2 regions of the Macrococcus psychrotolerans genome follow, and region 2 is predicted to be linked to the other one. Evidence: riboswitches for the same ligand, from Rfam matches in the RefSeq annotation. Region 2 holds a riboswitch; the other holds the start of a gene.
The links. A riboswitch is a leader RNA that binds a small molecule or an ion and turns the genes downstream of it on or off. The one in region 2 is predicted to bind FMN.
Positions count from the first base shown of each region.

Region 1 (7,671 bases), 330 kb from region 2:
TGGGACGAAAGAAAGCTATAAAGAAGTTAAACGCTTTGACACAGGAATCGAATTACCACCTGTAATCAATGCACAGAAATTAAATACGGTCGTGTGGTCAATCATCATCGGTTCTATCCTTTATGGGATAATCAGACTCATCGCACGCAGAACTATTTTTTCAGTCATCAAACCTTTGACTAATAAAGTTTCGTTGAGATTAATGGACGAAATTTGTTATCGTTCTGTCATCATCGGGTTTCCGTTATTTGCTCTTGGAGGATTATTATTTGCGAGTATTTGGGCGCAGATTGCATGGAGTAGATTCTGGGGCTGGGATCCTAAAGAAGTCTGGGCGTTAATTACATTCTTGTTCTATGCGATTTTCCTACATTTAAGATTAGGAAAGGGCTGGGAAGGTAAAAAATCAGCATGGCTTGCCGTTATTGGTCTCGGTATCATCTTATTTAATGTGATTGCGGTGAATCTAATCATTGCAGGTCTCCATTCCTATGCATAATGAAAGGGTGAGCATAATATGAAAGAAAAGATTTTAATAGTTGATGATGAAGATAGAATTAGAAAGCTTGCTAAGATGTATCTAGAAAGAGAAGGCTATGAAACTGTAGAAGCGGAAGATGGAGAGCGCGCGCTCGAGCTTGCACTGAGTGAAGATTTTCATTGTATTTTACTAGATATCATGCTGCCTGGTATGGATGGTATCCAAGTATGCAAACGATTACGTGAAGAGAAATCTACGCCTGTTATTATGCTGACTGCAAAAGGAGAAGAACATAATCGCGTAGAAGGCTTTGAAATTGGGGCAGACGATTATATCGTCAAACCGTTCTCTCCACGAGAGGTTGTACTACGCGTAAAGGCAATTTTAAGACGTTCGCAATCAACAATGTTCATACAACAGGAAGCGCATGCGAAAGATCTGATCGTTTTTGATTCACTAGTGATAGATAATGATGCACATAGAGTGCTTGCAGATAATAAGGAGGTTAATTTAACTCCAAAGGAATATGAACTATTACTTTTTCTGGCTAAGAGTCCAGATAAAGTATTTGATCGTGAGCAACTGCTTAAAGATGTATGGCATTATGAGTTTTATGGTGATTTACGAACAGTTGATACACATGTGAAGCGATTAAGAGAAAAATTGAACAAAGTATCGCCACATGCTGCAGATATGATTCATACAGTATGGGGTGTAGGATATAAATTTGAGGTCAGAGACTGATGAAATATATCAATAGTGTCGTTATTAAACTGTGGTTAACTATATTGTTTATAGTAACCACAGTTTTAATTATATTATCGGTTGCACTGATGAGCTTTTTTAATGCTTATTTGATGAGTGAATCTGCACATGCATTAAAGCAACAGGCAGAAAAAGTTGAACTCGTCCTTATGAGTCGGCATGACAAAAGTGATGCAATGAACTATGTGAAAGAACTGATCGAAAACCCTGCTGGACTGATATTGATTACGAATAAACAGGATCAACATAAGAACATTGAGGATCCGTTAAAAGCATTGATGTTAAAAGAAATTCAGACGAACAAAGCATTTGATGCTGTGTATAAAAAAGATGAAACTGTTGTTCAGTCAATCGAAGTCAATTATCAGGGCAGCAAACATGAATATCTGCTCGTAGGATACCCTTCTCAGGCATTTGAATATAATGGAAGCGCAATATTTATTTATCAAGATACCAATACGATATCCGATGCTTTCAACTACATCGCAATCATCATATTTTTAGTTGCACTCGTGCTGCTAATTTTGACGACAATATTTGCATTTTTCTTGTCTACACGTATAACTAAACCATTAATTCATCTGAAGCAAGCGGCGTTTAAACTTGCACGGGGTGAGCGAAATGAGAAAATCAAGGTTCAATCACGTGACGAAATTGGAGAACTTGCTCTTGCATTTAATAAGATGGAAGAAGATATTACTTTGAACATGAACAGGATATCTTCTGAAAGAAATTTGAGGGACAGATTAATCAATGCAATGGAGGATGGCGTGCTGAGTTTCAATATGCATCTAGAGAAGCAGCTTCAAAATCCAATGGCAGAGAAATTTCTGGATGACATCAACCAACTGCAGATTGAAGCCTTGAGTGATACTGTGAATAAAGTGATGCAGTCGGAAGATACGGTATATAATGAAATTACAACCAAAGATAAGCACTATGTGCTCATTGTTTCTCCAGTCGACAACCCAGAAATAAAACAAGGTAATGGGGCTGTAGCTATCATTAGGGATATGACTGAAGAGAAGAAGATTGATCAAATGAAACAGATGTTTATTGCAAATGTATCTCATGAACTGAGAACACCGATTCAAATGCTTCAAGGATATACGGAGGCCATTCTAGATGGTATTGTCAGCGAAAAGTCTGATGTGGATGAATTTCTAAATGTTATTCTTGACGAATCAAAGCGTCTGAATCGTCTTGTGAATGAACTGCTGAATGTAGCTAGAATTGATGCCGGTGAACAAGTTCTGAATTTAGAAGCTACTGACATAGAGGAGCTGATAGAAAGAACGATAATGAACTTCAAACATGTGGCCGAGAAACATGAGACAGACATTCAAACTCATTATAGGCATCATTCTAAAGCTTGGTTAGACTATGATAAGATGATTCAGGTGATTACCAATATCATTGATAACGCACTACGCTATACTGTTGCAGGAGATGTAATTAGTATTCATACTGATGAAGACGATGAGAACCTCATCATCAGTATTTCTGATACAGGTGTGGGTATTGCGCCGAAACATATCGATAATATATTTGAACGTTTCTACAAGGTGGATCAGGCTAGGACGAGAGGTAAACATGGTACCGGATTAGGATTATTTATCGTCAAATCAATTATAGAAGGTCATCATGGCAGTATAAATGTGGATAGCAAGGTCGGCAAAGGCACAACATTTGTTATCTCAATCCCAAAAGTTGACGATACAAAGAATAACAAGTAAGATATATACTATAAAAAATATATCATTCATCTTCGGGGTCGGTGTAATTCCGAACCGGCGGTTACAGTCCGCGACCTGATTACTCAGCTGAACTGGTGAAATTCCAGTACCGACAGTACAGTCTGGATGGGAGAAGATGGAGGTTTTCCTCCTCTTTGTAAGATGGATAGAAGGAGAAGGAAATGACACAGATTAATAAGACAAGACGACTCATTACGGTGAGTCTATTAAGTGCGGTTGCTTTTTTACTTATGTTTTTAAAGTTTCCGTTACCATTTTTACCACCCTATCTCACAATTGATTTAAGTGATATTCCTGCAATTATCGCACTTTTCACTGTTGGACCACTTGGAGCGATTGGAGTCGAAGTCATTAAAAACTTGCTAAATTTCTTGATGAATATGACAGATCCAATTGGGCCTGTTGCGAATTTTCTTGCAGGGACATCATTGATATTGACATTGTATGCAGTAACTAAAGGGAGAAAGCAACGACTAATCGTTGGATTTTTATGTGCAACAATCGTATTGACGATGGTAATGAGTATTATGAATTATTTCGTATTATTACCGCTTTACGGTATGATAATGAATTTCACTGATATCTCTAATAACTTAAAGGTAATTATTACAGCCGGCATCATCCCTTTTAATATTATCAAAGGCATACTACTCGCGATATTATCGATTATATTGCTCAATGTACTGCCTAAAACCAGATAAAAACAACCCGGACTACTGCAGAAAATAATCTCTATTTTCTACAGTAGTCCGGGTTTGTTATATTATTCGAACTTCAGTGCGTCACCATCAAATGATTCATCTGCCACTTTGATTGAGTCTGTAGGACAACCTTCAAATGCGTCGATCATATCTTCTTCAAGTTCTTCAGGTATTTCTTGAGTCCCTTGGTTGTCATCTAATATTACGTAAGCAATACCTTCGTCGTCGTAATCATATATATCTGGAGCTGCAGCACCACAAGCACCACATGCAATACATGTATCCATATCAACAATTGTATATTTACCTGCCAAAATTTTCGCCTCCCACCAATTTCATGATAAAATATATAAACAATGTACATAACTATTTTAGTGATTGTTTAATGGTTTTTCAACAAAAAGATTCAGGAGATGCTTATGAATTCTATATCAACTTACATACGTACACATTATCGTGAAGATAAATCTATAAAAAGTCTATGGAATATTGTAACCGGAGCAAGAACGCAGCAGACATATTTTGACGCCTCTATGCAGCATCTTTTACCTGTTTACGAGATTGCACCAGGCTATCCTTTTGAAGCATTCACAAGTATGTTAAGTCACAATGATAAGCAACGAGAGTACATGCTTTTCCCTTATTTTTACCTTGCATCTGAGATGAGTTTTGAGACGTTATGTCTACTTATTCAGGCATCTTCAGAAATGAGTTATGGCACAAATAGGTTTGTGCCAGTCTCTAACAACCTGATTGTACAGTCGCAGGTTAAAGAAGTTATAAGGCGGGCGAAAACTAAAGACTTCAACCTTCTGCAGCTAGATTTCTTTAAACTTGTAACTTTAGTGCAAGATAAATTTAAACATAGCTATTTCGTATATAAAATAACGGGCCATGATATACATCCAAGAAACGATGAACAATTGGCACGACTATTAAATGTTGAAACATCTCATTTGAAATTTATGTTATTGGCAGAGAAAAACTATATACTGCATTTGCTTCGAAATGAATCATTCCATCTATTAAATCATCTTTATTACAAGGTGCCCTTACATAAGAATACGGCAAGAACGTACCAGCTGATAAATAGCTATACTATCGATGAAACTGCTCGTTTGCTTCGTTTAAGAGAGCATACTATCCAGGACCATATTATTGAAATGATGATTAAAGATTATCCTGTGGAGATTTCACGTTTTATTAGCGCGGATGAACTGCAGGCAATTGTTCATCTTTATAGTCAGTTAACATATGGAAAGCTAAAATCATTTTATGAGCATTCAGAGGTTAAAGATTATTTCAAACTGAAGATTGGTATTATATACGCCAGTCTGATGGAAAGGAACGATCATGTCGATTGAACATTTGCTAAATAAGCGTTTTGGGATTAAAAAGTTAAATGAGGAACAAAGAATAATAATTGATAGTATATTGAATAATGAAGATGTATTAGCACTGATGCCTACTGGAAGTGGTAAATCAATCACGTTTCAGCTGCCAGTTGTATTTACCGACGGAAAAGCGCTCGTTATCACCCCGTTAATTGCTTTGATGGAGGACCAGGTGATGCAGTTGAAGATGAGTAAAATTGATGCTGTAGCTATTCATGGAGGTCTATCACGTGCGGAACTTTCGATAATTACGCATCGCATTGATAGCTATCAATTTATTTATTGTTCTCCCGAATGGTTACAAAGTGAACTTGCAGAAGCATTATTCTCTCGCATAAGGTTCACGCATATTGTACTGGACGAAGCACACTGCATTTCTCAATGGGGATTTCAATTCCGTCCTCATTACTTGCTTGTGAATGAAGTGATTGATAGACATAATGCACAGGTAATCGCTCTAACAGCTACAGCAACAAAAAAGATTGTTCATGATATTGAGGAGATTATCGGAAGGCCATTGAAAGTACATGATTTTCTCAAAAATAAGGACAATATGTACTTGTATAAATATGAAGTGCGTGAAGATGATAAGCTCATATTTCTACAAAAAGTACTTAAAGAAAGTGGACCTACTATTATCTATTTCTCATCGAAGAAGGTATGTGATGCTTTATACGAGGCGCTTTCTGAGGATTTTATTGTGGATAGATATCATGCAGATATGACCTATAGTGAACGTACTGAAGTACAGAGTCGGTTTATGGAAGATGAAGTACATGTAATATGTGCAACCAGTGCTTTTGGAATGGGAATCAATAAGAAAAACATCCGTACGGTGATTCACTATCACATCCCAGCATCAATCCTTCAGTTTATTCAGGAGATTGGTCGCGCAGGAAGAGATCATCACTCTTGTCAATCGATACTCCTATATAATAATAATGATATCGCACAAGCGTCACGACTGCTCGAATTAGACGCTATTGACACAAGCGATCTACATAATTATACTCTGCAAAATATTTATGATGCGGAAAAGAAAGAGAAGCTTGATATTTTTCATCGCAAGTTTGCTAACAACATTATCGCTGATAAATTAAAGGCGCATCAATATGAGCAACAGCAGTTATTATCAAAGATGCTTGCGTATGTGCATAGCAATCATTGTCTCCACCATGAACTTTCCGGCATGTTGAGGACATCTTCGATAAATTCAGATGAATTTTATGAACGTAATCAGTGTCACAAGTGCAAAGTGACAGATTTGCAAAGATATGAAAATATTACTAAAAGTATTCAACTTGAGCCTGTGGCATTAATTTTAGAAAGGTTATTTTTATAGCTGTAATACTTTACTAAAGCAATAGTGTTTGTCTATAATAAGAATAGACTATAAATTGATGAGTGGGTGGATAAACGTGTCAAAAAATGATTTTAAAGATGAATTTGAAAAGAATAAACAAAAGATCGAAAGACAACAAGAAGAGACGGTTGAAACTGAAGAAGTAAGTTCAGAAACATATGAAGGAAAAAAAGAAACTGAAGAAGATATTTTTCCGCCTCGTGGAGTCTCACGTCGTAGCCGTTCACAAGAAAGAAAGAAACGTGAAGACAATACTAACGATAACAAAGAAGCAGGAACTATTGGCGCTGGCGCTAAGAAAAACAACAAAAGAGATAACAATCAAAAGACTAATAAACAAGTCTCTAACAGTAAAAAAGCAGCTGGTGCAGCAGGGGTAGCAGGAGCGGCTGCAAAAGTAAATAAAGCAAATGCAAAGACTGTCGAAGAAAAGCCTGAAAATGGAAAACAGCAAGAAGATAAGGATAATAGTGGACTTAAGAAATTTATTCCACTGATTGCTGCGATTTTAATACTACTGCCAATTATGTTGCTGCTTGCAAATTATATCAATTCTCAAAGTGATAATAAACATAATAATACAGAACAAGTAGCAACGAACGACAAGAAGAAAACTGCTGAAGAAAAAACAGACAAAGCTAAGGATAAGACTGTTGAAGAGGCAGAGTCAGAAAAAGCAGCTAAGGAAGAAGCAGCTAAGGAAGAAGCTTCTAAGGAAGAAGCGGCTAAGGAAAAAGTGGCACAGGAAAAAGCAGCACAGGAAAAAGCGGCACAAGAACGTCTGGCAGCACAAAAAGCTGCTGATGAAACAGAAGCAGCAAGATTAGCCGAAGAAAAAACAGCAGAAGTTCAGGATAATGCATCACAAACAGACAATGCATCACAATCATCAGCTGCTTCAAATAATAACCAGTCTGACAATCAGCAGGCGCAGGCGACACACGTCGTTAATGCTAAAGAGAATCTTTACCGAATAGCGATTAAATACTATGGTAATGGCTCTCCAGAAAATGTTGAAAAGATAAGACAGGCAAATGGTATTTCAGACAATAATCTTTCACAAGGACAAACGTTAGTTATACCAAAATAAAAAAAGGGGGCGGTACTATGTATTTAAAGTCAATAATGATACCTAAAGAAAAATGTTATGTTGCCAGTCCAGATGACACGGTTAAGAGTGTGCTTGACAAGCTTGAACACCATGGTATTG
Region 1 is NZ_CP124591.1:1,159,965-1,167,635, reverse strand. Features, by position in the region: gene ccsB (c-type cytochrome biogenesis protein CcsB) at 1-499, shown strand, start outside; gene QA539_RS05905 (response regulator transcription factor) at 518-1,225, shown strand; gene QA539_RS05900 (ATP-binding protein) at 1,225-2,982, shown strand; FMN riboswitch at 3,007-3,124, shown strand; gene QA539_RS05895 (ECF transporter S component) at 3,174-3,704, shown strand; gene QA539_RS05890 (ferredoxin) at 3,767-3,991, opposite strand; gene QA539_RS05885 (helix-turn-helix domain-containing protein) at 4,124-5,068, shown strand; gene QA539_RS05880 (RecQ family ATP-dependent DNA helicase) at 5,058-6,440, shown strand; gene QA539_RS05875 (LysM peptidoglycan-binding domain-containing protein) at 6,517-7,551, shown strand; gene QA539_RS05870 (HPP family protein) at 7,569-7,671, shown strand, end outside.
Region 1: it holds a riboswitch for FMN, as region 2 does, so the genes downstream of both, QA539_RS05895 (ECF transporter S component) here and ribD (bifunctional diaminohydroxyphosphoribosylaminopyrimidine deaminase/5-amino-6-(5-phosphoribosylamino)uracil reductase RibD) in region 2, are expected to answer to the same signal.

Region 2 (7,671 bases):
AGAGCTTAATATTTGTTATAATTTGCCACACTAAATAATCTCGGGGCTACAGTGAACAGGATTACCAGAATAATAATACATGTGATACCGTTAATAAGTGCAATTTGTCCGTTATAGAGCAATGAATACAACCATGCCGGCTGCCCTTTTGGCGCATAAGCTCCAAAATATACCCATCCCGACAAGAAATGAATGAAGTAGCGCGCGAAAACTGCAAGTGCCGTAAAGATTACAATCTTCATTTTATTGACTGGCTGTCCAGCAAGTCCTGCGAGTCCAATCAATGTAAATGCGAACGCATAATCAAGAAAGCCCTGTAGGGGATGTACGATACTACCTGCTGCATCTCCAACTGCAATCTGCAGTAATCCCCATAAGAATCCTGCCGTCATCCCTGCTTTAACACCTCTTCTGAATGACAGTAATAACACGGGTACCATCGAGAAGCTCAAGCTTAACCCGAAGAATATCCCTTTAATCTGTGAATCAATAAAGTCCAGCACCATTGCAAATGCTGCCATCATGGCAATTTCTAGCAATATGACCGTTCTCTCTCTGTTCATAACCAATCTCCTTTCATTGCTTATGAACCAGAAGCCACATTCCTGCGCAAGCATTACCTTACAGGTTCAAGCGTATCATCTCAGCACAATAGGCACCGCTTGTGGTTCATAGCAATACTCATTTTACACGAGTTAATAATATTTTCAATAATTCACAATATTTATTAAAGGAATTTTTACACAAATTAATAAATAATCCACAAAATTCTTTTGACCTTTTAAAGCGTTTTCATTATTATTAAAATAATGAAAGACTACAAGGAGGATGTAAAATGGGTTTAACAAGAGATTTTTTCATCAAACTAAGTGAGAACGAAACATTGAATACAGCAGCTAAGAAATATGGTTTAGCATTAGGGGCACATAAAGTTGTTGCCGGAACAGATATTGAGACGACAATCGAATCTATCCGCGCATTAAACGCAAAAAATATCTCTGCTACGGTGGATAACTTAGGAGAATTCGTCTTCTCAAAAGAAGAAGCGACAGCTGCTAAGAATAATATTCTAGAAATGATCCAGGCGATTTATGACACAGGTGTTGATGCACATATGTCGATTAAGTTAACACAGATTGGATTGGATGTTGACCCTGAGTTCTGCTATGAAAACGTTCGTGAGATCTTAATGAAAGCTTATGAATGCGGCAATATGCATGTGAATATGGACACTGAAGATTACAGTCACACTGTACAGACATTCGAAATGTTAGATCGTTTAAAAGGTGAATTTAAAAATGTCGGTACTGTCATTCAGGCTTACCTTTTCCGTGCTTCTGAAGAAATTGATAAATATCAGGACGTACGTCTACGCCTTGTAAAAGGTGCATATAAAGAAGATGCATCAATAGCATACCAATCAAAAGAAGAGATCGATGCGAACTATATCAAGATCATCGAGCAACGTCTATTAAATGCGAAAGCAATGACTTCAATCGCAACACATGATCATAACATTATCGATCACGTGAAGAAATTTATTGCACAGCATAACTTAAACAAAGACTTAATCGAATTCCAGATGCTGTATGGTTTCCGCTCTGAGCTTCAAGTAGAGATAGCAAATTCAGGATATAATTTCTGTACATACGTACCTTACGGACAAGACTGGTACGGTTACTTCATGCGTCGCTTAGCTGAGCGTCCGCAAAACTTACAGCTTGTGTACAAATCCGTCGCAACACCTGAAGTGAAGAAGAATGCTGGTATTGCAGCAGGTGCTGCAGTTGGTATCATCGCATTATCGAAATTATTAAAAAGAAAATAAAATAGACCCCATGTGAAATATCACATGGGGTTCGTTTTATAATTCATCCATCATCTTATTCAAGTTTGCCATTTCAATCGCACTGATTGCAGCATCTCCACCTTTATTCCCTGCTTTTGTTCCTGCTCTTTCAATCGCCTGTTCAATACTTTCAGTTGTTACTACTCCGAAGATGACCGGTGTACCGTATTCTCCGGCTTTTGCAATACCTTTTGCCGCTTCATTACATACATAATCATAATGTGTCGTTGCCCCGCGTATAACACAACCTAACGTTATAACTGCATCGTACTTTTTCTTTTGTGCAAGCTTAGACGCTACAAAAGGAAGTTCAAAGGCACCTGGCACTAAAAATGTATCGATATCCTCTTTAACTACACCGTGTCGTTCTAAAGTATCGATTGCACCTTCAGTCAGGCGGTCTGTAATAAAATGATTAAAACGTGATGTAATGACTGCAATCTTTAAACCTTCACCTGTTAACTTTGCACTATAGTTCATATTAAATTCTCCTTTAGTAAATGTCCTAGTTTTTGTTTTTTTGTTTCTAGATAATCTTTATTTTCATCAACACTTTGAAATTGATGGGGAATACGTTCAATCACTTCAATGCCATAGCGTTTTAATCCATCAATTTTGCGTGGATTATTCGTCAGTAACTCCACTTTATGAACACCGAGATCACGTAACATTGATGCTGCAACTGCATAGTCGCGCAAGTCGCTCCCAAATCCTAGCGCGTGATTTGCTTCTACCGTATCCATGCCCGCTTCTATTTTTTCATATGCTTTCAATTTATTAATAAGTCCGATACCGCGGCCTTCCTGTCTTAAATAAAGTAGTATACCGCCGTGCTTATCAATATGCTGCATCGCTTCTTCAAGCTGCTTGCCGCAATCACAACGTTTACTATGGAAGACATCACCTGTTAAGCATTCTGAATGGATGCGTATATGAGGGATGCCTTTGTAAGGTTTCACATAAGCGACATGTTCTTTATCCGAGTAAATTTCTTTATAGCCATACATCTGAAATGTACCGAAATCTGTCGGCATACGTACTTTCGCTTCTCGTGTGACAAGTGGCTTCGTTGACTTAATATAGTCAATGATGGCATCGATTGTAATCATCTTCAGGTCATGATTTTCTTTGTAAATGACTAAGTCATCACGTCTTGCCATCGTCCCATCATCTTTAATAATTTCACAGATGACGCCCGTCTCGCTTGCACCAGAGAGCTTTGCCAGATCCACACAAGCTTCTGTATGACCTTTTCGTTTAAGTACGCCACCTTGCTGTGCAATGAGCGGGAAGATATGACCCGGCTGGTTAAATTGAGCTAACGTGACATTATTATCTGCCAGTGCTTTCACTGTCATAAAACGTTCCTTCGCACTGATACCTGTCGTCGTATCTTTATGATCGATACTGATTGTGAATGCCGTCTTATTCGGATCCTGGTTGTTCATGGTCATCGGTAGCAGTCCTAGTGTGTCGTTAAGTGCGTGAGAAATCGGCGCACAGACAAGACCTCTCGCATGTGTGATCATAAAGTTAATCGTCTCTTCAGACATAAAGTCTGTGATTGCAATCAAATCCCCTTCGTTTTCACGGTCTTCATCGTCAACTACGATTATAGGTTTACCAAGTTTCAAATCTTGCAGTGCTTCTTCAATGGAATCAAACATTACATCATCATCTCCAGTTTAGATAAAGTGAGTGTATCACTCGACTTCGTCTGATTTAGAATATATTTGCCAAGCATATCAAATTCGATATGCACTTTATCGCCAGTCTTAAGTGTATTAAGCATCGTGCTGCGTACCGTTTCAGGAATAATATTTAATGTGATTGAATTCGTCAGTTCAAAGATCGTGAGTGAAACGCCGTTCACTGCAATAGAACCTTTCGGAATGACGTTGTTCTTAAACTGTGGTGGTAGTTCCAGTTCGATAATATATGTCTTTTCATTATGCTGGATACGTTTTACTGAGACACTAGTGTCGATATGTCCACTGACGAAGTGGCCACCAAGACGCGTCGTCGGCAGTAATGCACGTTCAAGATTTACTTGAGTGCCGGCTTTCATCGTATGAAAAAGCGTAATCGCACTAGTTCCACGCACGATGTCTACGGTAAACGATTGCGCATTAAATGACGTTACCGTTAAACATACACCGTTCACGCTGATTGAATCACCGATATGTATATCGGATAATATTTCCTGACAGTTAATCATCATCACTGTCGTATCACTTTGCTGCTTTATCTGAGAAATTGTACCGACTTCTTCTACGATACCTGTAAACAAGAGATCACGCCTTTCTGTAAATAAGGAGTACGTCGTCGTCGAACTGATTTACAGAGACAAGATTAAAATGCGTCATATCACGCATTGAGGAAAGAGTATCAGTCGTTAAAAACTGATGTTTTGAAGTTCCACCTAACAGTTTCGGGGCAATGTAGTGGTGTATTTCGTTATAACACTTTGCTTCTATAAATGTGCGGATGGTCTGCATTCCGCCTTCAATTAATAAATTACGGATGCGCTCATTATAAAGCGCTTTTAATATATCTTCTGGACTTAAGCGCGGGACATGGATGACCGTAATACCATCGATATGCTGATCGATGGCTGAAACGATGATTAAACGCGACCTATCATAATCGTTATCGTCTTGTGTATTTAATACAAACGGACCATTTGTAACGATGACTTTTTTAATGCGTTTATCTTTGTAAAGTCTCGCATCAAGGGTCGGCGTATCCTTTTTATATGTATTGTACCCAACCATAATCGCATCCATCCCGTAGCGCACTTGATGCGCATGTGCACGAGATTTATCGTTCGTAATCCATTTGCTTATACTTTCATCATCGGCAGTTTTACCATCAATCGTTGTTGCCATCTTAATTGTGACATATGGTAGTGAAGATGTTTTACTCGTGAAAAATGGCGCGTAAAACGCAGCGATTGCGTCATCTTCTACCTTTTCAACTTCAATGCCTTTAGACTGCATATAGCTTACACCTGATGATAGAGTTACATCTGACGCTGCATAGACAACCTTGCTTATGCCAGCAGCGACGATCTTTTCAGTACAAGGTGGCGTCTTCCCATGATGACTGCACGGCTCAAGCGTGCAATAAAGTGTCGCACCTTGCGCATGAGTCCCTGCCATATGAATCGCATTCACTTCAGCATGTGCCTCACCTTCAGTCAGATGCGCACCGATGCCAACAATGCGATCATCTTTCACGATGACACAGCCGACTGTCGGATTCATACCTGTCTGTCCTTCTGTCCATTTCACTAATTCAAATGCTTTGTTAATATACATCTGTTCCTCCTATAAAAAAATCTCCCGAACAAAATATGCTCGGGAGATTGGAAATTTAGGTTCAACAAATAAGACCATAAAATGGATATCGTCGAGTTTTAAGTTATCAACAAATAAACCATCGATTAATGGTATCCTTATTCTTTCTCCCATCCAGACTTTAACTGTCGGCCTCTGATTTTCAAAGAGTCAGCCTTATGCAGTGCATAAGGGTCGCGGGCTATCACCGCCGGTTGGGAATTTCACCCTGCCCCGAAAGAATGTTATTAACTTGTCTGTCAATTACGACAAGTTAATCGTATCGAAGTTTGACCGAAAAATCAATGGAAAGATTTCGGATGTTTTAGGTGGCGATGCTGAGGTGTGATAGCTGAGAAGTGTCCTTGATACGCAGTGAACGTCATCTTGGCTCATGTTTATTTTTTATGAGCCAACTTGGCGGTTCTCTATACGCGGTGAACGTCATCTTGGCTCATGTTTATTTTTTATGAGCCAACTTGGTGGTTCTCTATACGCAGTGAACGTCATCTTGGCTCATGTTTATTTTTTATGAGCCAACTTGGTGGTTCTCTATACGCAGTGAACGTCATCTTGGCTCATGTTTATTTTTTATGAGCCAACTTGGCGGTTCTCTATACGCGGTGAACGTCATCTTGGCTCATGTTTATTTTTTATGAGCCAACTTGGTGGTTCTCTATACGCAGTGAACGTCATCTTGGCTCATGTTTATTTTTTATGAGCCAACTTGGTGGTTCTCTATACGCAGTGAGCAGCATCTTGGCTCATGTTTATTTTTTGTGAGCCAACTTGGTGGTTCTCTATACGCAGTGAGCAGCATCTTGGCTCATGTTTATTTTTTATGAGCCAACTTGGCGGTTCTCTATACGCGGTGAACGTCATCTTGGCTCATGTTTATTTTTTGTGAGCCAACTTGGTGGTTCTCTATACGCAGTGAGCAGCATCTTGGCTCATGTTTATTTTTTGTGAGCCAACTCAATTCGCTCCCCTATCCGATACTCCCTATAAAAAAATCACCCTCAACTTAAAATTGAGGGTGATACATCGTACTATTTCAACTTAAATTCATTCTCAACAATGACTTTCCCTTTATGAATCACTTTCTCGGCATGGTTAACACCATATTGATATGGTATATACTCATGGTTCTTCGCATGCCACACCACTATATTCGCTTCATCACCTACATCGATTGTTCCAGCGTCTAACCCAATAGCTTTCGCAGCATTGACTGTAACGGCATTCCAGATTTCTTTCGGTGATAACTTGAGTTTCAGTGCAGCAATGCTCATCACCATCTGTAAGTTACTCGTTACGCAGCTTCCTGGATTGTAGTCCGTCGCAATTGCAATGGCACCGTTATTGTCTAACATACCACGTGCGTCTGCGTATTCATTTTTATCGAGGTAGAACGTTGTTCCCGGTAATAATACTGCGACTGTATCGCTATCTTTTAGCATCTCTTTTCCTTTTTCACTTGCTGCTACTAAGTGGTCCGCACTGATGGCATTCTCTTCGATAGCAAGTTCTAATCCACCAAGCGGGTCGATTTCATCGGCATGGATTTTCACTGGTAAGCCATGCTCTTTCGCTGCCTGCATGTATTCACGAGACTGATCGATTGTGAACACGCCTGTTTCACAGAAGATATCCGCAAAGTCTGCTAAATCGTTCACTTGCTCTAAATCATTGATACATTCTTTAATAAACACGTCGCTGTCTTTATCTTTCGGTACAGCGTGTGGTCCAAGGTACGTATGTTTCATGTTGATGCCGTACTTTTCCTGTAATCTTTTTGAAACGCGTAACTGTTTTAACTCATGCTCTAAACTTAAACCATATCCACTTTTACTTTCAACACTGAGTACACCGTGATGAATCATGCGCAGTAATTCATGCTCTGCTTTTTCGAACAACTCATCTTCACTCGCTTCACGTGTTGCTTTCACTGTAGAGTGAATGCCCCCACCTTGCTCAAGAATTTCAAGATATGACACACCTTGGCGTTTCAAGCTCATTTCGTGTTCACGTGAGCCGCCGTGCACTAAATGTGTATGCGCATCGACGAGTGCTGGTGATACTGTCTTTCCTTTCGCATCAATCGTTTCACTTGCTACATACTCATCATTAAATTCTCCGGCATAAACAATCTTGCCATCTTTAATAACGACCGTTCCGTTCTCTATAATTTTAAGGTCTGCAAGTTCCGCACCCTTCAAAGGTTTGTCTGTCTTCTTCGGTAAGATTAGTTCACTAATGTTCTGAATTATTAAATCATTCATCATAACCATCCCCATCTATTATTTGTCAAGCATTGGTACATTGATGCCTTTTTCTTTCGCAACATTAACCGCAATATCATATCCCGCGTCAACATGACGCACTACACCCATACCTGGGTCCGTTGTGAGCACACGTTGTAATCGTTCTTCAGCGTTTTTCGTGCCATCTGCTACAACAACCATGCCAGCATGTAATGAATAT
Region 2 is NZ_CP124591.1:1,492,545-1,500,215, forward strand. Features, by position in the region: gene QA539_RS07610 (hypothetical protein) at 1-2, shown strand, start outside; gene thiT (energy-coupled thiamine transporter ThiT) at 6-563, opposite strand; gene QA539_RS07620 (proline dehydrogenase family protein) at 836-1,828, shown strand; gene ribE (6,7-dimethyl-8-ribityllumazine synthase) at 1,865-2,329, opposite strand; gene ribB (3,4-dihydroxy-2-butanone-4-phosphate synthase) at 2,326-3,516, opposite strand; gene QA539_RS07635 (riboflavin synthase) at 3,516-4,139, opposite strand; gene ribD (bifunctional diaminohydroxyphosphoribosylaminopyrimidine deaminase/5-amino-6-(5-phosphoribosylamino)uracil reductase RibD) at 4,144-5,169, opposite strand; FMN riboswitch at 5,307-5,433, opposite strand; gene hutI (imidazolonepropionase) at 6,237-7,469, opposite strand; gene hutU (urocanate hydratase) at 7,488-7,671, opposite strand, start outside.